DNA from 2 places in the Solibacillus sp. FSL W7-1464 genome. Region 2 is predicted to be linked to the other one. Evidence: a T-box and tRNA genes for the amino acid it is inferred to sense, from the RefSeq annotation. Region 2 holds a T-box; the other holds one or more tRNA genes.

Region 1 (8,020 bases), 2.5 Mb from region 2:
GTGTAATGCCTCTTCCGATGTTTCCTGTGAAGCTTCTTTTGAGATGGTCAGGTGATTGATGACCGTATGGGTACTTTCGTTTACTTTTTCAAGCATTGCACGACTTTTCTCTGTATAGTCCATCTGTTCATCTGCTGCTGTTACTAAATGCTGGATTGCCAATTGAGTGTGTTGCGCTGATTCTTTACTGGTTGTGGCACTCGACTCCAAAGTATTAATATTTTCCAGTACTTGTTGAGACATGCCATTAACATTTTTCATCATATTTTTAATAATGTCAGCATGATTCTTTTCTTTTTTGTATTGCTGAATTGTATGTTTACGCACAAGAATTTGCGTGATGACAACCCCACTAGTCAACAATAGGAAGAAGGCATGGATCAGCAGTAATTTAAATGGATACTCAGTCAAACCGCACAATAATTCCGGTACAAAGAAATAGCCTAGTAGATGCTGAGCTACGAAAATCATTGTTGATACGACAACAATTTTAACACTTTCATAATAGCCTAATGCGGCCACCACCAGAAATACAGAAAAATGATATTCTACCAATCCGTGTCCGCTTGCGATGAGAGCTATACTTCCGATAGTTGCTGAAATAGCTGTGAACATAGGGATATATGTATGTGAACTGTTTTTTCTAAATAATATATAGGATGCAATAATCAGACCAATGGATATTGAAATTAAAGAAAAGATGATTGATGCATTCATTGGTGTTAAAGATGCTCCACGTGATTGTTCCAGCAAAGTATACGGTTCGATCCATCCAAAAACCCGATGTAAAAGAAATACGGCTACCGTAATGCCGCTCATAACAACTGAAAATAAAATCATTACTATATTTTTATTTTTATACATAATACAGACACCATTCCTCTCTTTATCTCATGATATAAAATTTATGTATATTCTTGAAAAAGCCTCCTTAATCTACTGCCTTACTATAATTTAACACAATACCCATTTTTATTCCTATATTTCGTTTAGAAAATTCAGATTAAAGTCTTACATAAAAACTTAAATAGAAGTATTTTTTACCTATAAATATAGAAAAAAGACAGATAACGGTAATTATCTGTCTGCTCTTTATAAATATTTACTCTACCCCAGGTAAAATTCTTAATGCCTTTTCATCTGCGTCCAAAATTACATCCACACCTAATGGAATCGCAATATTAGGTTTGCAGTGGCCAATTTTAAATCCTGCTAACACAGGTTTGTTAAATGGCTTCAAATACCCTTCTATTACCTTCAGTACATCTGCATAGCTGTATGTATCATCCGGCATATTAAAGTCCGCTATAGCAAAGCCTGCTGCAAGCTCCAGCTTTCTTGAAAGACGCAGCTGGTTCAGCATTAAATCAATTTGCTCAATTGTTTCCCCTATATCTTCAAGTAGTAATATTTTATTGCGCACATCAATTTCAAATTTCGTTCCAAGCGTACTGACAATACGGTTTAAATTTCCGCCTGTCAATTCGCCGCGTACAACTCCCGGTACAATTGCCGTAAGTGGTGAAATGCTATCTGTATACTGAATTTCAATCGGTTGGAACAGCTGCTGGAACATTTTTTTAGAAAGAGTATCCAGCTCCCCTTTTGGACTGGACATCATCGGGCCATGGAATGTCACTAAATTTGCAAACTCGTTTACTTGAGTGTGTAGAGCCGTCACATCGGAAAAGCCCCAAATAATTTTCGGATTGTCCTCGATTAATGGGTAACTTATTTTATCGATAATTCTTGAGACTCCATAGCCGCCTGTCACTAAAAAGACTGCCTTCACTTCCGGATCGACAATCATTTGATGGAAGTCTTTAATACGCTCCTCGTCGGAACCTGCCAAATAGCCTTCATAATCTTGCACTGTATTACCAAGCTTATATTTTAAACCTAGCTCATCTAAGAACGCTAATTTATCACCTAATGATTCTGTCTTAAGCGGACTGCTTAAATTTACTAATCCTACAGTATCGCCTTGCTGTAATCTTGCTGGTCGTATTTTCATTTTAATGACCTCCTTTTACTTCTGTCGCTATTGTATCATAGCGTTTTATGTAAAGCGCATTGCAAATTCCATGTGGTTGTCCCTATAATAGATAAAATCATTTTTCCAATATAAGGAGATGTACAAGTATGAAATTTCCACCACAGCTATTGCTCATTTTAGCTACTTTATTATGGGGCGGTAACTTTGTAATTGGCCGGGCTGTTTCCGGGGATATTCCTCCGATTACTCTAGCTTTTTTACGTTGGATTGTCGCCTTTCTCGTATTTTTCCCTATCGCCTACCAACGAACAAAAAAAGAATGGCCTGCGCTGAGACAGTATTGGGGTGCTGTCATTATTTTAGCACTAACAGGAGTTGCCGCATTCAATACACTCGTATATATCGGCCTGCATTATACAACGTCCATCAATGCATCATTAATGAATTCATCGACACCGATTATTATATACATACTGAGCTTCATCTTTTTAAAAGAACGCTTAACAAAATTTCAACTGCTCGGCACGCTTCTCTCTTTAGCCGGAGTGCTCTTTATTATATCTGGAGGTTCATTGCAAAGCCTGCTTACATTTTCTTTCAACAAAGGGGACTTAATCGTAGTAGTTGCGGTAGTATGTTGGAGTGTCTATTCATTACTCATTAAAAAGTATGCTGGGAAATTGCCAGGATACTCTACATTTTTAGTGACGATCGCAATCGGTGCCATTATGTTACTCCCGTTTGCAGTATTTGAACAACTTACATCGTCACAAGCAATCGTATGGAACGCTTCGACAATTGGGGCGATTATTTATGTGGGGCTCATTGCTTCAATTGTTGCCTTTTTAAGCTGGAACAATGGTGTGGTCTCATTAGGTGCGAACAAAGCGGGAATCTACCTGAACTTCATTCCACTATTCGCTGCAATCTTTGCCGTGCTGTTTTTAAATGAGCAACTCCTGCTTGCCCAAATAATTGGTGGGGTCGCTGTTATTGCCGGGGTATTTATTTCGACTATAAAATAAAAAGGAGTGCACATTGTATGCACTCCTTTATTTTATTTAACATCTTATTTAACATCTGTATAAATTACAGTCACATCCGGATGGTTGTGCAGAGCGCTTGCAGGAAAGTCTTCTGTTACTATCCCACTGCGCAAACGATCAAAGGCCTCTTGTTTTGATGCACCCGAAATTAATAATACAATCTTTTTAGAACTCAAGATTGTCTTGATACCCATTGTAATAGCATGTGTCGGAACATCGTCAATTGAGTCAAAATAAACTTGATTCGCTTCACGTGTAGACTGTGTGAGCTCTACAATATTTGTACCTAAATCAAAAGGAGTACCCGGCTCATTAAAACCGATATGTCCATTCACACCGATTCCTAAAAGCTGTACATCAATATTTCCTGCATCCTTTATCATCGCATCATATTCAGCTGCTGCCTTTTCTAAATTTGATTTATTACCTGCGGGTAAATAAATATTTTCCTGTTTTATATCAATATGATTAAACAGATGATGATCCATATAAAAATGGTAGCTCGATTCATTTGCCGGATTAATGCCGATATACTCATCCAGGTTAAAAGACTTGGCCTGTGCAAAGGATACCTCACCAGCTTTGTATGCTGCTACCAGCTCTTTATAAAAGCCTTCCGGAGTACCACCTGTAGCCATTCCAAATACCGTTGCACCATTCTTTTTTAATTGATCTATAAAAATTGTTGCGGCAATTTTACTCATCTCATCATAATTCGTCGCTTCAATCCATTTAAAGTTTGTTGCTACATTCATTTATTTAATTCCCTACTTCCTTACTAAAATACACATTTGTTATTATTTAAATAATATTTGCTGTGTTTTATCTTCCTTACATTATAATGTTCATTCTATAGTAAATATTTTTAAGAAGCTAGAAAAAAACGTATTATTTCCTATAAAAAAAGCTTGTACTGAAGCGAGGCTTAAACATATGTACTTAGCATATCTTTCGCAATTTTAAATATGAAAAACAGAGAAACCATTTTAATTCCTGAATAATATTATTATACTTTTAAACACTTTCAATGGATTAATGATTGCATGCATTCTAGGAAATCCATAAGCATTGTTACTGCGGTTGCAGCGTTATTATAAGAGCGGTAATGCAGGAGTAGATATTATACTACAATTCAATTACTGAAAGCATAAGCAAAAAACCCTTAAAGCCTAATTTAAAGGTTTTAAGGGTTTTTGATCTGTTGTATTGAACTGATACCGAGTGTGGGACTTGAACCCACACGCCTCGCGGCAACGGATTTTGAGTCCGTCGTGTCTGCCATTCCACCAACTCGGCAAAATAAGGTAAAAAAAAATCGGGTTTTCCGATTCAATAAAATATGGAGGCGGCAACCGGATTTGAACCGGTGGTAAAGGTGTTGCAGACCTGTGCCTTACCACTTGGCTATGCCGCCATGTTTGGAGCGGAAGACGAGGTTCGAACTCGCGACCCCCACCTTGGCAAGGTGGTGTTCTACCACTGAACTACTTCCGCAAATAAAAAAATGGCTGGGGTACCTGGATTCGAACCAGGGCATGACGGAATCAAAATCCGTTGCCTTACCGCTTGGCTATACCCCAATATTTAAATTTTTATATAGAATAGAATGGGGCGACTGATGGGAATCGAACCCACGAATGCCTGAACCACAATCAGGTGCGTTAACCACTTCGCCACAACCGCCACTATATTATAATTTTAATACTTAAACCTAAATAAAAATGGGGCGACTGATGGGAATCGAACCCACGAATGCCTGAACCACAATCAGGTGCGTTAACCACTTCGCCACAACCGCCACTATATTATTTTAAGTATTTTAAAGTTATTTGGCAGGGGCAGTAGGAATCGAACCCACACTGACGGTTTTGGAGACCGTAGTTCTACCTTTAAACTATGCCCCTATCAAAAGGATGGTGGAGGGGGACGGATTCGAACCGCCGAACCCTAAGGAGCGGATTTACAGTCCGCCGCGTTTAGCCACTTCGCTACCCCTCCAGGTAATGGTGCCGGCGAAAGGAGTCGAACCCTCGACCTACTGATTACAAGTCAGTTGCTCTACCAACTGAGCTACACCGGCAAAAAAATATGGTGGGTTTGGACGGAATCGAACCGCCGACACTTAGAGCTTCAATCTAATGCTCTACCAACTGAGCTACAAACCCACAATTTAATGTTTTAAAAATGGCGGTCCCGACCGGGATCGAACCGGCGATCTCCTGCGTGACAGGCAGGCATGTTAACCGCTACACCACGGGACCATTTGGTTGCGGGGGCAGGACTTGAACCTGCGACCTTCGGGTTATGAGCCCGACGAGCTACCACTGCTCCACCCCGCGATAATACTATTTGTTTAATGGTGGAGGATGACGGGCTCGAACCGCCGACCCCCTGCTTGTAAGGCAGGTGCTCTCCCAGCTGAGCTAATCCTCCAACGCTGGATACTTACTTATGTATCTTTTTGGTGACCCGTACGGGATTCGAACCCGTGTTACCGCCGTGAAAGGGCGGTGTCTTAACCACTTGACCAACGGGCCTCTAAATTTGCCTGGCGGAGAGTAAGGGATTTGAACCCTTGATGCAGGGTTACCCGCATACACGATTTCCAATCGTGCTCCTTCGGCCACTCGGACAACTCTCCAAGATTTAATGGCTCCGAAGGCAGGACTCGAACCTGCGACCTGCCGGTTAACAGCCGGATGCTCTACCAACTGAGCTACTTCGGAATAATTTTATAACAGCCTAGCGACGTCCTACTCTCACAGGGGGAAGCCCCCAACTACCATCGGCGCTAAAGAGCTTAACTTCCGTGTTCGGTATGGGAACGGGTGTGACCTCTTTGCCATCATCACTAGACTATTTATTCGAAAGACATTACTTATTATATCATACTTTTCATATTTGTCAAGTATTTTTTAATAAATTTTCATTCTTTCAAAACTGGATAAACGTTTCATTGAATTGAGCAATAAAATGTGGTTAAGTCCTCGACCGATTAGTATTCGTCAGCTGCATACGTCACCGCACTTCCACCTCGAACCTATCTACCTGATCGTCTTTCAGGGGTCTTACTTACTTGCGTAATGGGAAATCTCATCTTGAGGGGGGCTTCATGCTTAGATGCTTTCAGCACTTATCCCGTCCATACATAGCTACCCAGCGATGCCTTTGGCAAGACAACTGGTACACCAGCGGTATGTCCATCCCGGTCCTCTCGTACTAAGGACAGCTCCTCTCAAATTTCCTACGCCCACGACGGATAGGGACCGAACTGTCTCACGACGTTCTGAACCCAGCTCGCGTACCGCTTTAATGGGCGAACAGCCCAACCCTTGGGACCGACTACAGCCCCAGGATGCGATGAGCCGACATCGAGGTGCCAAACCTCCCCGTCGATGTGGACTCTTGGGGGAGATAAGCCTGTTATCCCCGGGGTAGCTTTTATCCGTTGAGCGATGGCCCTTCCATGCGGAACCACCGGATCACTAAGCCCGTCTTTCGACCCTGCTCGACTTGTAGGTCTCGCAGTCAAGCTCCCTTATGCCTTTACACTCTACGAATGATTTCCAACCATTCTGAGGGAACCTTTGGGCGCCTCCGTTACTCTTTAGGAGGCGACCGCCCCAGTCAAACTGTCCGCCTGACACTGTCTCCTACCCCGCTAAGGGGCATGGGTTAGAAGTTCAATACAACCAGGGTAGTATCCCACCGACGCCTCCTTCGAAGCTGGCGCTCCGAGATCTCTGGCTCCTACCTATCCTGTACAAGTTGTACCAAAATTCAATATCAGGCTACAGTAAAGCTCCACGGGGTCTTTCCGTCCTGTCGCGGGTAACCTGCATCTTCACAGGTACTATAATTTCACCGAGTCTCTCGTTGAGACAGTGCCCAGATCGTTACGCCTTTCGTGCGGGTCGGAACTTACCCGACAAGGAATTTCGCTACCTTAGGACCGTTATAGTTACGGCCGCCGTTTACTGGGGCTTCAATTCACAGCTTCGCTTGCGCTAACCGCTCCTCTTAACCTTCCAGCACCGGGCAGGCGTCAGCCCCTATACGTCACCTTACGGTTTTGCAGAGACCTGTGTTTTTGCTAAACAGTCGCCTGGGCCTATTCACTGCGGCTTCTCTAGGCTATGCACCCAAAGAAGCACCCCTTCTCCCGAAGTTACGGGGTCATTTTGCCGAGTTCCTTAACGAGAGTTCTCTCGCACACCTTAGGATTCTCTCCTCGACTACCTGTGTCGGTTTGCGGTACGGGCACCTCTCACCTCGATAGAGGCTTTTCTTGGCAGTGTGAAATCAGGAACTTCGCTCATACGAGCTCGTCATCACAGCTCAACGTTATAGTATGCGGATTTGCCTACATACACGCCTTACTGCTTGAACACGCGCAACCAACGGCGTGCTTACCCTATCCTACTGCGTCCCCCCATTTCTCAAACGGTGAGGAGGTGGTACAGGAATATCAACCTGTTGTCCATCGCCTACGCCTATCGGCCTCGGCTTAGGTCCCGACTAACCCTGAGCGGACGAGCCTTCCTCAGGAAACCTTAGTCATACGGTGCATGGGATTCTCACCCATGTTTCGCTACTCATACCGGCATTCTCACTTCTAACCGCTCCACCAGTCCTTCCGGTCTGACTTCAACGCTGTTAGAACGCTCTCCTACCACGCATACTCAAAGTATGCATCCACAGCTTCGGTGAATCGTTTAGCCCCGATACATTTTCGGCGCAGCGTCACTCGACCAGTGAGCTATTACGCACTCTTTAAATGATGGCTGCTTCTAAGCCAACATCCTGGTTGTCTAAGCAACGCCACATCCTTTTCCACTTAACGATTACTTGGGGACCTTAGCTGGTGGTCTGGGCTGTTTCCCTCTTGACTACGGATCTTATCACTCGCAGTCTGACTCCCGTGTATAAATATCCGGCATTCGGAGTTTGTCTGAATTCGGTAAAGCGAGATGCCCCC
Region 2 (16,128 bases):
GTTATCGACTGTATTTTTGAAGATGAACATGGTAACTGGGTACTTCTAGATTATAAAACGGATTATATCGAACAGTATGTACTAGGCGATTTTGAGAAAATTAAACAAAAAATGACAAAGTCGTATCAAATTCAATTAAACTATTATCAGCATGCTGTCCAATCAATTAAGCGTATTGAAATAAATGAACGCATTTTATATTTATACAGTATTGGACAAGAAGTGAAAATAGATTAGGGGGATGAACGGTGGAATTTCGCCCAGTAGGTACGAACGAGCGTGTTGCAACACTGGATATATTACGCGGGGTAAGTTTACTCGGCATTTTATTGGTGAATATGTTCGGGTTTTATTTACCGATGCCGCATATAGCGGATTTAAGCAGCTGGTTTAATGAAGTGCAGGATATTGTACTCCAGCAGCTTTTGGATATTTATGTGCAAAGCAGCTTCTATCCGTTATTTTCTATGCTGTTCGGGTATGGATTAGCGATGCAGTATGTAAAAGCAAAAGAGACGGGCGCAGATTTTTACCGGTTTGCGCCGAAGCGTCTATTTTTGTTATTTTGCATTGGGATGTTTCATGCAATTGTCATTTGGTGGGGCGATATTTTGGCTACGTACGCATTTTGCGGAGTCTTTTTAATCGCGCTAATTCGGATGAAGGCAAAATGGCTCCTGCTTGTGGCGGTTGCGGTAAATGCTTTGTATCATGGTTTTAATTTAAGTTTATATGCAGCGGCAGGTTTTTTTAATGCGTCAACGGATAGTTTTTCTGTCGATATTGAAGCAATTCAAAGTGCCTTAACAGCATACGGTATCGGGAACTGGATGGATGCATTTATGCAGCGTCTGGACGATTTGTCGATTCAGATGAGTGTCATGATGTGGATTTCATCTTTATTTACGATATTACCTTATATGCTGTTTGGCGCTGCACTTGCGAAATGGCGTCTGATCGAACGGGCAAAAGAAAAGATCGTTGTCTGGATTATTTTGGCTGTAGCCGGTATTGGTGGCGGACTTTATATGAAGAGCTTGCCGATAGCCGGTGACCAGACATTCGGCAATGAATACTTGCAAGTTTATATCGGCGGACCGCTACTTGCGATTGGCTATATGGCAGTCATCACATTGCTGACACAATTGCCGTTCATTATAAAACTGTTATCGCCGATCGCGAAGGCTGGCCGTATGTCTCTTACACTCTATCTGATGCAGTCTGTTATTTGTACGATCTTGTTCTACAATTGGGGCTTTGGTTTATACGGAAAAGTCGATGTGCAAATGGGAATTTACTTGGCTGTCGGAATTTTCATCATCCAAGTATTATTTGCGGAAATCTATTTCTCGAAATATAAACAAGGACCGATTGAAGCATTGCTGAAAAGATTTACTTACGGTAAACCTGCAGAACGTAAAGCGTGAACAAAGAATACGTGAGTAAAATTTTATGCACCGAACGCTTAGTTTTACGAATTAAGTCCCTTTTTGTCAGAAAAGTAAGGCAATTGTTTATATTTTAATGTATGATGTAAAAAAACAGAAGGAGTGCTCCACGTTATGAAATTGTTATCATTTAAAGTAAACGAACAAGTAAAGTTTGGTCCAAAAGTGAAAAAAGAAGAGGCAGTTTGGGATGTAATCGAAATCCAAAACCAACTTAATGTACTAAAAGACTTTCCGAAAACAATTATTGACGGGATTGCACATGGCTACGAATTTGTTGAGCAAGTTCGTAAATTAGTAGAGGCAGCTCAAAATCATGAAGATGGAGCTCAGTTTAAGCTGGCCTATTCCGATATTGAATGGCTGTCGCCAGTTCCTCGTACACCGAAAAATATTTTATGTGTTGGTAAAAATTACAGTGATCATGCCCGTGAAATGGGTGCAGAAAAGGCACCGGAACATATCGTTGTCTTCACGAAGTCGCCAACTGCAATTGCTTCGGATGAATCGACATTACCTGTGCATGCAGATGTGACAGATTCCCTTGATTATGAAGGGGAGTTAGCTGTCGTAATCGGCAAGCGCGGAAAAAATGTTCCGAAAGCAATGGCTTTTGACTATGTATTCGGTTATACAATTGCCAATGATCTTACAGCCCGTGATGCACAGGAAAAGCATAAACAGTTCTTCCTAGGCAAAAGCTTGGAAGGCAGCTGTCCAATGGGGCCGTATTTAGTAACGAAAGATGAGATTCCTGATCCGCATACATTATCAATTGTGACGAAAGTAAATGGTGAAGTACGCCAAAATGGATCAACAAAAGATATGCTGTTCTCTGTTTCCGAAATTATTGAGATCGTTTCAAAATATGTAACATTAGAGCCGGGCGATGTTATTTTAACAGGTACGCCGGCCGGAGTCGGAAAAGGAATGAACCCGCCGCAATTTTTAAAAGCAGGCGATGAAGTGAAAATTGCAATTGAAGGAATCGGAACTTTAGCAAACCGATTTGCTTAATATGTTCATTTTTCCCGCGGATTGCTAGTTTCCGGTATTAATAGGCAGTAGATTTCCGGTATAAGGGAAATCTACTGCTTTTTTGCCTCAAAGTTTATCTTTTTTATGACAACTCATTGAACATGGAAGATTCAATTGAATTAATAGGGCTTTACATGGTAGGATATTGCCTGTAGAGAAAAAATAGAAGAGGTGGAAAATTCGTGGATTTCTTAACTAGTACGACACATATGCACATTACGACTTGGGTAATAGCATTAATATTATTCTTTATCGTTGCATTATCCGGTAAAAAGCTGAAAGCAGTACACATGATTTTACGTTTAATGTATATTTTAGTAATCGTTACAGGATTGTCTTTATTCCTTGAATGGCGTGACAAAATTTCTGAAAGCGGCATGAACTATGATATGAAAGTATTATTTGGTATCTTAGTAATCGGCTTTATGGAAATGGTATTAGTACGCAAAAGCAAAGGCAAATCTGTCAATATGTTCTGGGTACTATTTGGTATCGTTCTATTAATCACATTATACTTAGGCTTAAGCATGGGTATCGGTGTAAACTTCTAATTAAAGATTGGAGCGTGTAAAAAGCGGAGGTGGCTTTTTACACGCTTTTTTATTTGAATTCTATAATCTCAGAAGTCCCTTTCAAGATCTCCCTTGAACCCTTCTATGTAAAAGACACCGCGTCGTCAATTCCTAATTATATCAAACCCTCTATACACATTTCTGTCACGTATTTGTTGAATTTCCTATAAATAACTATTTAAGCTAGCTACGTTTATATCTTTTTTGGTAAAATGACGTTGGACTGTATTTGAAAGTGGGGGAAATGAATGGGATTTAATAAATGGTTTCGTACATTGGCTGCGGGTGTGCTGCTTTCGACTTCATTGTCAGTTGCTGCTGTTGCAAATGCGGAAGAGCGTACGATTGCAGATGAAAGTATATATGATGTTTTAGTGGACCGTTTCTTTAATGGTACCGGTAAAAATGATGATGATACAGTAAATACACAGGACCCGACAATGTTTGCTGGCGGGGATTTCAATGGGTTGCTGAAGAAAATCGATTATGTGACAAATATGGGCTATACGATGCTGTCGATTGGCTCTGTATTTGAGACTGAGAAATATGATGGGTCGATGCCAACAAGCTATACCATGTTTGACCACCGTTTTGGTACAGCGGACGAATTTAAAAAAATGGTCGAGGCTTATCAAAAACGCGACATCAAAATGATGATTGATTTCCCGATTTCCAATGTAAGTCCAAACCATGAACTTGCTGAAAAAGAAGGATTTGTGGCATCTGAAAACGATGGGAAAACACAGTGGGACTTAACGAATGCAGAAGTACAGGATGAGCTGATCAACAATGCTGTACAATTTGTGAATACATATAAACTGGGCGGGGTTCGTCTGACAAATATTGAACAAGCCGATACTGCTTTTCTAAATCGCTTTATCGAGCAGTTAAAAGCAGCGGGTGCCTATGTTATTGCGAATGCGGAAAGTGATGCGGACTTTGATGCGAAGTTTTACAGTGATACTGCTTCCAACTTCACGAATGCATTCAAAAATGTCGATTTAAATACGGCAGTACTGGAGCCTCATATCGAGGAAATGCTTACAGGAACTCCGGTATTATCAATGACCGATACAATCTGGTCGGACCGCTTTACATTGGCGGCAACAGAGGAAGGCATGTATCCGCCGACACGCAGTAAAATTTCCATTGCGAGCACGTTTTTACTTCCTGGTGTGCCGATCGTACAATATGGATCTGAAATTGCGATGAATGGGGAAGCGGGTGTTGAAGCGCACCAGTACTACAATTTTAAAACAGACTCGGAATTAGCCGATTATGTCGGAAAGCTCCAGTCATTACGAAATGATTCCGATACATTGCGCAACGGGGAATTTAAATGGCTAGAAAATGAAGACGGCTATATTGTATTTGAACGCAAATCCGATGAGGAAACATGGATTGTTGTCATTAATAATAGTAGTAAAACAAAACGTGTGCATATTCCGGTCGCTGAGCTAGGTGAGGGAAAAGAAGTTCGCGGGATGTTCAACAGTGAAATCATCCGTGAAAACAAGGACGGCAACTATGCGATTATTTTGGACCGTGAAATGGTGGAAGTATACCAAGTGATAGAAGCGCGTGGTATTAACACATCTTACATTGTTGCACTTGGATTAGTCGTTGTACTATACACAGCATTTATGATTGTTATTATGAAACGCGGTAAAAAGCGCCGTGCCGAGAATTTATAACACTAGATAAAAAGCCTGGAGAAGCAGACAACATGCTTTTCCAGGCTTTTATAGTTTATTACAGTTTTAATCGGTCCTGCAGAAATTTCCCGATGCCGTCTTCATTGTTCGATAGTGTAATTTCATTGGCAATTGATTTCAAATCGTCTATACCGTTACTCATCGCAACGCCAACGCCTGCGTATTCAATCATTTCCAAGTCATTGTCCTCATCGCCAAATGCAATGATACGGTCGCGCGGAATGCCCATTTCCTTTGCAATATAGTCGATGCCTACAGCTTTACTTAACCCTTTATGGACAATTTCGATAATCGGGAAAGGTGCTCCCCAACGTCGATGCTCGATCAGCTCAGCATGAACATCCTGTAAATGTTTGCGGATAATCGGTGTATTGACATCATCTGCTTGAATAAGCAAACTTGTCGGGTCTTCTTTTAATGTATTTTTCAGATCGCCTGTTAAAATATTGGGGTTGCCCATATGCAGCAACTGAAGCACGCCTTCATCTTCACGATGGAGATATACATCATCCATTACTTCGGCGATTAAGTTGTCGTATTCATATTTATGAACAGATTCTACAACATCATGGACTACACTTAAATCGACTGTTGTATGAATCGTTTTCCACATCGGATTTTTAGGATGGTGGATGAGGGCTCCGTTGAAATTGACAATCGGAGTTGTTAAACTCAGCTCCTGATAATAAAGCTGACTCGCACGGTACGGACGTCCTGTCGCAATCATCACCTGATGACCGGCTTCTTTTGCTTTCAACAAAGTTTCCTTTGTCAGCGCAGAAATCTTTTTCTCGTCCGTCAATAAAGTGCCGTCTAAATCTAATACTATTAAATGTTCATTCATGAGAGTAAGCCTCCTTTAGCCTGGGTATAATTGTAACGTGCAAAAATAGCATTCGTCAAAATTTTGAAACATAGACCAATTTTTGCTAATGTAAACAAAGAGGTGAGAAATTTGATAGTAGATAAAGAACAATGGAAGTCCATTCCATTACTGCATGTATATGATGAAACGATGGATGAGAAAACACCGGTCGTTATTTTTCTTCATGGTTTTTTAAGCGCAAAGGAACATAATCTGCATTATGCTTATCAGTTTGTGCAGCAAGGTGTACGCGTTATACTACCGGATGCATTAATGCATGGTGAACGATCGAATCAATTGACGGAAGACCAGATGAACTTCAACTTCTGGAAAATTGTATTGAAGTCAGTGGAAGAAGTACATACTATTTATGAAGAATTGAAGCTGAAAAACTTGGCGGGCACTAAAGTTGGGATTGCCGGAACTTCAATGGGCGGAATCGTCACATCTGGCTGTTTAGCGATCTACCCATGGATTGAAACGGCAGGTATTTGCATGGGAACGACAAGTTATACAAAACTGGCTCTCCATCAAGTAGAGGATTTAAAGCAAAAAGGTATATCATTTCCGCTGTCTGATGAACAGCAGACAGGCTTGCTTCAAATGCTGCAAAAATTCGATATGGAGCAGCATGAGGAATTATGGGCAAACAAACCAATTATTTTCTGGCATGGGGAGCGCGATACGGTCGTTCCTTATCATATGAGCCGAGATTATGTTGAACAACTGGAAAAAGAAAAAAAAGCAAAACATATTACTTATCTGGCAGAACGAAAAGCAGGGCATGCCGTATCGAGAAACGGGATTTTGCAAGTCACGCAATTTATGGCGCATTGTTTGGCATAAAGCATACGTTCTGCTATGATTAACAATAACACCATGGCGAAAGGGGAAATTTAAAATGGCAATTGATCACGATATGAAAGAAAGTATGTTAGGTGCATTGGAGAACGTAATCGACCCTGAGTTAGGCATTGATATCGTCAACTTAGGTTTAGTATATGAAGTGGATTTAACAGACGAGGGCTTAGCAATCGTTACAATGACACTAACATCAATGGGTTGTCCGCTTGCTCCGGTTATCGTTGACCAAGTTACAACGGCACTTAGCGAATTACCGGAAGTAAAAGAAGTAAAAGTGGATATCGTATGGCAACCGGCATGGTCTAAAGACAATATGTCCCGCTATGCAAAAATGGCATTAGGTATTCGTTAATAATAAGTAAATAAATGAATTAAGATTCGGTCATTTTGCGTATAGGCAAAGTGATCGTTTTTTTTTAGGTACTTTTTGGGGAGGAAACGGGGCGTAATTATTTGTTGTTTGACCAACTTTGACTTATAATAAAATTAATCAATAAAGGTCAAACTAATTGAAAGGGTGTACTCTATGCAATTTAACCAAACACAAGATAATCGTCCGCCATTAGAACAATTTGGACGTAACTTAATCGAACAAGTAAAAAACGGTAAGATGGATCCGGTTATTGGACGAGATGAAGAAATTCGGAACGTCATTCGTATTCTGTCACGTAAAACCAAAAACAATCCGGTGCTCATTGGTGAACCGGGTGTTGGTAAAACAGCGATTGTCGAAGGGCTGGCACAGCGTATCGTAAGACGGGATGTACCGGAAGGATTAAAAGATGCGGAGCTTTATGAACTGGACATGAGTGCACTAATCGCAGGAGCATCCTATCGCGGACAGTTTGAAGAGCGGCTGAAATCAGTATTAAAACAGGTGAAAGAGTCAGAGGGGCGCATTATTTTATTCATCGATGAGATCCATACAATTGTCGGTGCAGGGAAAACGGACGGGGCAATGGACGCTGGAAATATGCTGAAGCCAATGCTTGCGCGTGGTGAACTGCATTGTATCGGTGCAACAACATTGGATGAATACCGCATGTATATTGAAAAAGATCCTGCATTGGAACGCCGCTTCCAGCAAGTAATGGTACGAGAACCTTCTATTGAAGATACGGTCTCCATTTTACGCGGAATAAAAGATCGTTTTGAGGAACATCACCGTGGTGTCCGCATTCATGACCGCGCAATTATTGCAGCGGCACAGTTGGCGAACCGCTATATTACAGACCGATTTTTACCGGATAAGGCGATTGATCTGGTCGATGAGGCATGTGCCATGATCCGCATTGAAATCGATTCAATGCCACAGGAACTGGATCAGTTAACGCGCCGCCTCACTCAGCTGAAAATTGAACAGCAGGCACTGAAAAAAGAAAAAGATGAGGCAAGCAAAAAACGTCTTGAAATAATTACAGACGAAATTGATTCATTGGAAGTATCAATCAAGTCAATGAAAGAACAGTGGGAACTCGAGAAAAACGGCCTGCAAATTGTTCGTGATAAAAAAGATGAGCTGAAAAAAATGGAAGCCGAGCGCGATGACTTATTTATTTCAGGCAGTAATTTAGCAAGGGCAAGTGAGCTTCAATACAGTAAAATACCACAGCTTGAAAAGGAAATTGCCGAGCTGGAGCAGCAGTTGAAACAGTCGGAAGGTAACCGCATGCTGCGTGAAGAAGTAACTGAAGATGAAATTGCTAAAATTATTTCACGATGGACAGGGATTCCGGTAACGAAGCTTGTTGAAGGTGAACGCGAAAAACTGCTCCGTTTAAAAGATACACTGCATGAACGGGTAGTCGGTCAGGACGATGCGGTAACATATGTAACGGAAGCAGTCTGGCGTGCGCGTTCCGGTATTAAGGATCCGAATAAGCCGATCGGAAGCTTCCTGTTCCTCGGTCCAACAGGTGTAGGGAAAACGGAATTGGCAAAAGCATTGGCTGCACAATTATTTGATTCAGAAGACCATTTCATCCGTATTGATATGAGCGAGTATATGGAGAAACATTCTGTATCGCGGCTTGTCGGAGCTCCTCCAGGATATATTGGTTATGAAGAGGGCGGTCAGCTGACAGAAGCGGTTCGTCGTAACCCGTATTCCGTTGTATTGCTGGATGAAATCGAAAAGGCACATCCGGATGTCGCGAATATTTTACTGCAAGTACTTGATGATGGCCGCATTACAGATAGTCAGGGACGGATCGTCAACTTTACGAATACCGTCATCATCTTGACATCGAATATCGGCTCGCAGTTTTTACTGGAAGCATCTGAAGAAGCGGAACAGCTTGTCCAAGCGGCATTGCGCCAGCATTTTAAGCCGGAGCTGTTAAACCGGATGGACGATATAATTATGTTCCACGCACTATCGAACGAGCACTTCCATAAGATTGCCCGGAAATATGTAAAGCAGCTTCAGGATCGGGTAGCGGAGCAGGAAATTACGTTGTCTGTGGACGCAGAAGTTGTAGATTGGATTGTGAAGCACGGGATTGACCCGCAGTTTGGTGCACGACCGCTTAAACGCTTCGTTCAACGCCATTTGGAAACGATTGTTGCCCGTGAGCTGTTAAAAGGAGAAGTAACAGCAGGCGGAAGTTTATCGATTGCACTGGAAAATGAAGAGTTAGTCATAAAATCAAATTAAGTATGAAAAAAGCTTGTACATGAATGCGTACAAGCTTTTTTGTTTGGCGTGTAAATGTTCTAATAAGGATGAATAAAGTTCTAATAAAAATGAAAAGTTCTACTAAAAGCCGGAAGTTCTAATATAAATGTCAGTTGTTTTAATAAGAGGTGCAACTGTTCAAATAAACGTGTCGACTATTCTAATATGAAATATAAAACTTCTAATATTGTATGGAAGTTTTCTAATAAAATCAGCGCCCAGTCAAACTAGGCGTAAATAACAAGGGGCTGTCCAGTAGTTTTACCGGACAGCCCCTTGTTATCTATTAGTGATGCTCTGCTTCTGCTTCTGGAGTTGATTCGTTTGGAATGATTGCAGCGATAATAATAACTAATACGCTGAATACTAATGATACGATTACGCCATTCATGAAGTTAAAATCTACACTTAATACAGAACTTACTACATAGTTTAGCATTGAAACTAATAAGAATGACCAAAAGAACGTAATGATATATTGCATCAAATTCACCTCATTGAACTTATTTATAACGTTATTGTGAAATTACATCTTCAATATCATACCACAAGCGTTCATGAAATTAAAAGGGCGAATCAAATTATTCTTCAAGTTGTCATAAATGCTTGTTTTTATTGCTTTTTTAAGTAGGAATTAACAAGGAAAACGTGAAAATTAGCTGGAAGCTGTATGTCTAATATTTGAACGATTTTGTCCATTTGCTGTTTAACATTAAATGTAAGAAACGAACTGGAAAACTTCATATGCCATTTAATTTCATGAAGATGTTTTACCAAATAGCATAGCCATTTTTTTCGTAAAAAAAACAATTATAATTCCCAATCCCTCGTTTTCCAGAAATTTTAATTGTGTTCAAAATAATTATGCTCTATAATTAGTACCAACTACTAATAATTAGTTATATTTTTTGAGTGATGAAAAACAAGGGGGCTATTATATGAATGCCGGTATTATAGGGATGGGGAAATATGTTCCGGAAAAAGCTATAGCAAATAAAGATTTTGAAAAAGTATTAGATACATCAGATGAGTGGATTCGTTCTCGTACAGGAATTGAAAACCGTTTTATCGCCGAGAATGAAGAAACATCGGATTTAGCATATAAAGCAGCAGTGCAAGCGATTGAAAATGCAGGTATTACGCCAGATCAAATCGGTTTAATTGTTGTTGCGACAGTTACACAGGATCAGAATTTCCCGAGTGTAGCGTGTCAAATTCAAGAAAGACTAGGAATATCGGGATGTGGCGCGATGGATGTTTCCGCTGCATGTTCGGGATTTATTTATGGAACGGCGATTGCAAAACAATTTATTGAGAGTAATAGCTATGAATATATATTAGTAGTAGGTGTTGAAAAACTGTCGAAAATTGTGGATTGGGATGACCGCAACACTGCTGTTCTTTTCGGAGATGGTGCAAGTGCAGCTGTTCTCGGTAAAGTTTCGGAAGGGCGCGGGATTCTGGCGTTCGAACTTGGTGCTGACGGAACAGGCGGTAAGCATCTTTATTTAAATCCTGAAAACCATATTGAGATGAATGGCCGCGAAGTATTTAAATTTGCGGTTCGTCAAATGGGCGAGTCGGCTGTAAGTGTGCTCGAAAAGGCAGGCCTGACGAAGGAAGATGTCGATTATTTAGTGCCGCATCAGGCAAACATCCGCATTATGGAAGCCGCAAGAGAACGTCTTGACCTACCGGAGGAAAAAATGTCGAAAACAATCCAGAAATACGGCAATACATCTGCTGCTTCAATCGGTATTTCAATCGTTGAAGATTTGGAGTCAGGGAAGATCAAAGATGATGATATTGTTGTTTTAGTCGGTTTCGGCGGAGGGCTTACATGGGGAGCACTCGCAGTAAAGTGGGGTAAATAAGAACGTTGATTGGAATATGGGGAGCTGGAACGAATGCTGAAAACCGTTACGATCTGTGACAACGCATTCATGGCCAACATCGTATTACCCCGACCGAAATGAAAATCAACTTTTATATAGGAAAAGAACTTAACTTAGAAAAGGGTGTTAAATAATGGAGAAAAGAAGAGTTGTTGTTACAGGAATCGGTGCAGTAACGCCAGTAGGAAACAGTGCAGAGCAAGCATGGGAAAATGTAATTGCAGGCAAGTCTGGTATTGGACCATTAACACGTGTAGATGTAAGCAAATTTCCGGTATCTGTAGCGGCTGAAGTTAGAGATTTTAACATAGAAGAATATATCGAAAAGAAAGAAGCGCGTAAAATGGACCGTTTTACCCATTATGCGATTGCTGCTTCAATGATGGCTGCAAAGGATGCAGACTTGACAATTACCGAAGAAATGGCACCGCGCGTAGGTGTGTGGATCGGTTCTGGAATCGGCGGAATGGAAACACATGAACAGCAGTTTCTAACATTCCAGGAGCGCGGTGTTCGCCGTGTAAGTCCATTCTTCGTACCGATGATGATTCCGGATATGGCTTCTGGACAAGTATCGATTTACCTTGGTGCAAAAGGGGTAAACTCTTGTTCTGTAACGGCTTGTGCATCAGGAACTAACTCAATTGGTGACGCGTTTAAAGTAATTGCACGCGGAGATGCGGATGTGATGATTACCGGTGGAGCGGAGGCGCCAATCGTAACTATGGCGGTAGCTGGCTTCTGTGCAAACACGGCTTTATCGTTAAATCCGGACAAGGCAACTGCATCACGTCCATTCGATAAAAACCGTGACGGCTTCGTTATTGGCGAGGGCGCAGGGATTTTAATTTTGGAAGAGTATGAACATGCAAAAGCGCGCGGTGCGAAAATTTACGGTGAAGTTGTGGGCTATGGCTCAACAGGGGATGCCCATCATATTACAGCACCGGCTCCAAATGGTGAAGGTGCAGCACGTGCGATGCAAATGGCAATCGATGATGCACAAGTATCGCCTGACCGCGTTGGTTATATTAACGCACACGGTACGAGTACACCATATAATGACTTATTTGAAACACAGGCGGTCAAAACTGTTTTTGGTGACCATGCCCATAAATTGGCGATGAGCTCGACAAAAAGTATGACAGGCCATTTACTAGGTGCAGCAGGCGGTATTGAGGCGATCTTTACGGTGCTTGCATTGAAGGAAGGTATTTTGCCGCCGACAATGAATCTAGACGAACCGGATCCGGAATGTGATTTGGATTATGTGCCAAATGCCGCACGAAAAGCAGAAGTTGAATATGCGTTAAGCAATTCACTTGGTTTCGGCGGTCATAATGCTTGTTTATTGTTTAAAAAAATTACAGATTAATAAAATGACAAAAAACGAACGTGCTTCTTCTATCGCACGTTCGTTTTTCGTATAGTTGTACGAAGGATGGTGTTTTGTGACACGTTTCGTACTTTTTTTATTTTTTTATGGGCTCAGTGTCATGTCGATCAGTAATATGATTTTATACTTGAACTACCGCACGCTCGGTTATTCATGGCATGCTGTATTAATGTACATTGTACATGGAGCAGAGCTTTATATGCTGCTTGTTGCTATTGGCGGGATGATTAGCGTCGTTTACGGCCTAAGCCCATCGCGTTCTCCATTTTCTTGAGTGTTTTAGAGGCAATGGCATTCGCTTTTACTGCACCCTCATCCAAAATTTCATCAAGCTCCGGTGAGTCAATCAGTGCATAATAGCGTTCTTGAATTGGTGTTAAGTGGTCAATAACAGTCTGCGCTACTCCAGCTTTAAAATCACCATAGCCTTTGCCTTCATACTTTGCTTCCAAATCTGCGATCGCTGTTCCGGATAAGGCAGATTCAATAATAAGCAAGTTAGATACACCTGGTTTGTTTTCAATATCAAATTTAACGATTCCCTCAGAATCTGTTACGGCAGATTTAATTTTCTTTTCAATTTCTTTTGCTGTATCAAGCAGGCGGATCGTCGCTTTTGAGTTCGTATCGGATTTTGACATTTTTTTCGTCGGCTCCTGCAATGACTTGATACGAGCGCCTTCTTTCGGCAATTGAATATCAGGGATTGTTAGGACATCATTGTAGCGTTTATTGAAACGCTCGGCTAAATCGCGCGTTAATTCAATATGCTGCTTCTGGTCTTCGCCTACTGGTACGATGTCTGTATTATACAGAAGAATATCGGCAGCCATTAACGGCGGGTATGTTAATAGTGCGGCAGAAACGGATTCTTTACCTGTTGATTTGTCTTTGAACTGTGTCATACGCTCCAATTCGCCGATAGAAGCGACACATTGCAGCATCCATCCGGCTTGTGCATGTGCAGGGACTTCCGACTGAATAAATAAAATAGATGTTTTCGGGTCAATGCCACATGCAATATACATTGCTGCCAATGAGCGGATATTTTTACGCAGCTCCAGGCGATCCTGTGGAACAGTGATTGCATGCTGATCCACGATGCAATAAATGGCGTTATTGTTTTCTTGTAGAGCAGGGAATTGTTTAATCGCTCCAATATAGTTCCCTAAAGTAATAGTTCCTGTTGGTTGTACACCTGAAAAGATTGTTTTCATTGGGTGCTCCTCCTTAAAATCAAATGAAAATAAAAAAACATCATGCGTCCTCTATTCGAAAATAGAAGGGACGAATGATGTTGAAATCCGCGGTACCACCCAGCTTGCCTTAATTGGCCACTTTACTTCGTAACGTGAAGGCGACGAGCTGGACTACTAATAGAAACGTTCATCAAGCTAACTCGGAAGTCCATTCCATTTAACGAATGGTCTGTTTGCACCAACCACAGACTCTCTAGGCATTCTCATTAAATGTACTACTCTTCGTCATCGTTTTTCATAATCTTGAAAGGATTATAACGTAAATAATCTAAAGAAAGCAATCGTTTTATTTAAAGAAAAAGGAATAAAACGAAGTGGAAATGGAAATAGTAGTAAATAGATAATTATATTTAAGGAAATATCATAGTATTATCTGAATGTTTCTCAATTACTATTTGATAAATGAGAAAAAATTATGTAAAAACATTACGTTTTGATTCAGTATTTTACGGGTAAATTTTGTTATGGCATAAAAATATAGAAAGTGCGCTTATTAGAGAGAAATAGGTAATAAAATTTATTGCGTGAGTTGAATTATTTGTTGACATTGTATATTCAAACATGGGATATTCATGTATAATGGTAACAGAATCTTAAATTAAATTAATTCTAAATTAAGTTTTACTTATACATTTGTGCTTCATGTTTTCAGGAAGCAATATTTAGCAATTGAATTGAAATCAATTAGAGAGGAAGTGAGCCAATGTTAGTAACATTATTTACTTCACCAAGTTGTACTTCATGTCGAAAAGCAAAAGCATGGTTAGAGGAACATGATATCCCATATACAGAACGTAACATTTTTTCCGAGCCACTTACAATTAGTGAAATCAAAGAGATTTTACGAATGACAGAAGATGGTACCGATGAAATTATCTCGACGCGTTCGAAAATTTTCCAAAAGTTGAATGTTGATGTTGAAACATTGCCATTACAACGATTATATGAGCTTATTCAGGAATATCCGGGACTGTTACGTCGTCCGATTATTTTAGATGAAAAACGTCTGCAAGTCGGCTATAACGAAGATGAAATTCGTCGATTCCTGCCTCGTAAAGTACGAGCATACCAGTTGCAAGAAGCCCAACGCATGGTTAACTAAATATACCGCTCATGATGTTACGGATGCATATTGTGCAATTGTAGCATCTTTTTTTTGTTTTCGAACATATTAGTAAGAGACCTTAAGTACTTGATTTAAATTGATTCCTGCAATACAATTTCAATTATTCAAATAATTTCGGATGAATAATGTTTTTCCTTTTCATTTTAATCCAATCCATCATACAATAGAGTTATAGATACTTCTAATATTTAAAAGTATCTAAGTTCCGATGCAATAGAACGCCATATTGTATGCCACTTGGAAATAAAGCGACGTTCTATACAATGACTGTGAAGGGAGTTGAGGTCTAATGGACATCGAACGCATTAATGAAAATACGCTAAAATTATTTATTACGTATAGTGATATCGAGGACCGCGGTTATACACGTGAAGAAATATGGTACAATCGCGCAAAAGGTGAAGAGCTTTTCTGGGATATCATTGGTGAAATAAATACAGATGATTATTTCGATTTAGATGGTCCGATCTGGATTCATATTAACGCTTCAGAAAGTGGGTTGGAAGTCGTTGTTACACGCGCGTCTGTAGGTAATGACTCCGAAACTTCTTCAATGGCTGGCAACTTTGAGGATGACCTTCATATATCAGATCAATTAAATGAAATGGAAGAATCGATCTTCAATGCGATTGGCAAAGCGGCAAAAGAAGAAGAACAATCGCTTGAAAACGCCCGATTCCGATTTAAAGATATTGACGAACTAATACCTCTTGCAAAACGCGCAGCACCTTTAGGAATAGAGTCCGTGTTGTATAAATGGGAGGATTACTACTATTTATATGTAGATTTAAAAGATTTGGAAAGCCAGGAAGCGAGGAATATCATCGCTTTATGTACTGAATATTTAACGGCTTCCAAAATTACTGCGCACCGCCTTGAGGAGTATGCGGAGACAATTATTGCTGAAGACTGCTTCGAAACAATCATTACGTATTTTGAGTAGGAAAGCAGTTACAAAAGCCACCTGAAATCAGGTGGCTTTTTTGTGTGCACTGAGCTAATCTGAGAGTTGAAGAGCGCTTGAAGAAATTGGAACAAAAAGGTAGAAGAACCCTAGTGACGGAAAAGTGGAAAGTTCATTTTAAGAGTAGAATACCTTTAAAAAAGAAGTTTCCAATAGTTACCGATCGTAAGTTGAAAGTGAAAGCTGATTTCATTAAGATGGATAAAAAGGAGTGGAAGCAAATGCTGGTCGCGATGACAGAACAACAGCAATTATTCTATTTGACGCCGAAACTGCTGCCGGGTGAGTTACAAAGGTTAAAAAAGCAGC

The links. A T-box is a leader RNA that pairs with one kind of tRNA and senses whether it is charged. The one in region 2 lies ahead of trpS (tryptophan--tRNA ligase), so its partner is inferred to be a tRNA-Trp.
Region 1: it has a tRNA-Trp gene. The T-box ahead of trpS (tryptophan--tRNA ligase) is inferred to sense a tRNA for this amino acid. The anticodon was not compared.

Annotation. Positions count from the first base shown of each region.
Region 1 covers NZ_JBBORC010000001.1:3,303,783-3,311,802, forward strand. The annotation lists gene MKZ25_RS16485 (methyl-accepting chemotaxis protein) at 1-864, opposite strand, end outside; gene MKZ25_RS16490 (S66 peptidase family protein) at 1,103-2,014, opposite strand; gene MKZ25_RS16495 (DMT family transporter) at 2,143-3,021, shown strand; gene nagB (glucosamine-6-phosphate deaminase) at 3,066-3,797, opposite strand; tRNA gene MKZ25_RS16505 (tRNA-Leu) at 4,258-4,338, opposite strand; tRNA gene MKZ25_RS16510 (tRNA-Cys) at 4,383-4,456, opposite strand; tRNA gene MKZ25_RS16515 (tRNA-Gly) at 4,462-4,536, opposite strand; tRNA gene MKZ25_RS16520 (tRNA-Gln) at 4,548-4,622, opposite strand; tRNA gene MKZ25_RS16525 (tRNA-His) at 4,650-4,725, opposite strand; tRNA gene MKZ25_RS16530 (tRNA-His) at 4,765-4,840, opposite strand; tRNA gene MKZ25_RS16535 (tRNA-Trp) at 4,873-4,946, opposite strand; tRNA gene MKZ25_RS16540 (tRNA-Tyr) at 4,957-5,040, opposite strand; tRNA gene MKZ25_RS16545 (tRNA-Thr) at 5,047-5,122, opposite strand; tRNA gene MKZ25_RS16550 (tRNA-Phe) at 5,132-5,207, opposite strand; tRNA gene MKZ25_RS16555 (tRNA-Asp) at 5,228-5,303, opposite strand; tRNA gene MKZ25_RS16560 (tRNA-Met) at 5,307-5,381, opposite strand; tRNA gene MKZ25_RS16565 (tRNA-Val) at 5,400-5,475, opposite strand; tRNA gene MKZ25_RS16570 (tRNA-Glu) at 5,505-5,579, opposite strand; tRNA gene MKZ25_RS16575 (tRNA-Ser) at 5,592-5,683, opposite strand; tRNA gene MKZ25_RS16580 (tRNA-Asn) at 5,693-5,768, opposite strand; rRNA gene rrf (5S ribosomal RNA) at 5,783-5,898, opposite strand; rRNA gene MKZ25_RS16590 (23S ribosomal RNA) at 6,018-8,020, opposite strand, start outside.
Region 2 covers NZ_JBBORC010000001.1:779,487-795,614, forward strand. The annotation lists partial or broken gene addA (helicase-exonuclease AddAB subunit AddA) at 1-237, shown strand, start outside; gene MKZ25_RS03635 (DUF418 domain-containing protein) at 249-1,427, shown strand; gene MKZ25_RS03640 (fumarylacetoacetate hydrolase family protein) at 1,563-2,465, shown strand; gene MKZ25_RS03645 (YisL family protein) at 2,669-3,037, shown strand; gene MKZ25_RS03650 (alpha-amylase family glycosyl hydrolase) at 3,307-4,752, shown strand; gene MKZ25_RS03655 (Cof-type HAD-IIB family hydrolase) at 4,811-5,617, opposite strand; gene MKZ25_RS03660 (prolyl oligopeptidase family serine peptidase) at 5,720-6,484, shown strand; gene MKZ25_RS03665 (metal-sulfur cluster assembly factor) at 6,546-6,854, shown strand; gene MKZ25_RS03670 (ATP-dependent Clp protease ATP-binding subunit) at 7,029-9,158, shown strand; gene MKZ25_RS03675 (YjzD family protein) at 9,466-9,663, opposite strand; gene MKZ25_RS03680 (beta-ketoacyl-ACP synthase III) at 10,118-11,053, shown strand; gene fabF (beta-ketoacyl-ACP synthase II) at 11,208-12,449, shown strand; gene MKZ25_RS03690 (hypothetical protein) at 12,526-12,744, shown strand; gene trpS (tryptophan--tRNA ligase) at 12,698-13,687, opposite strand; T-box leader at 13,751-13,967, opposite strand; gene spxA (transcriptional regulator SpxA) at 14,433-14,831, shown strand; gene mecA (adaptor protein MecA) at 15,145-15,798, shown strand; gene MKZ25_RS03710 (competence protein CoiA) at 16,041-16,128, shown strand, end outside.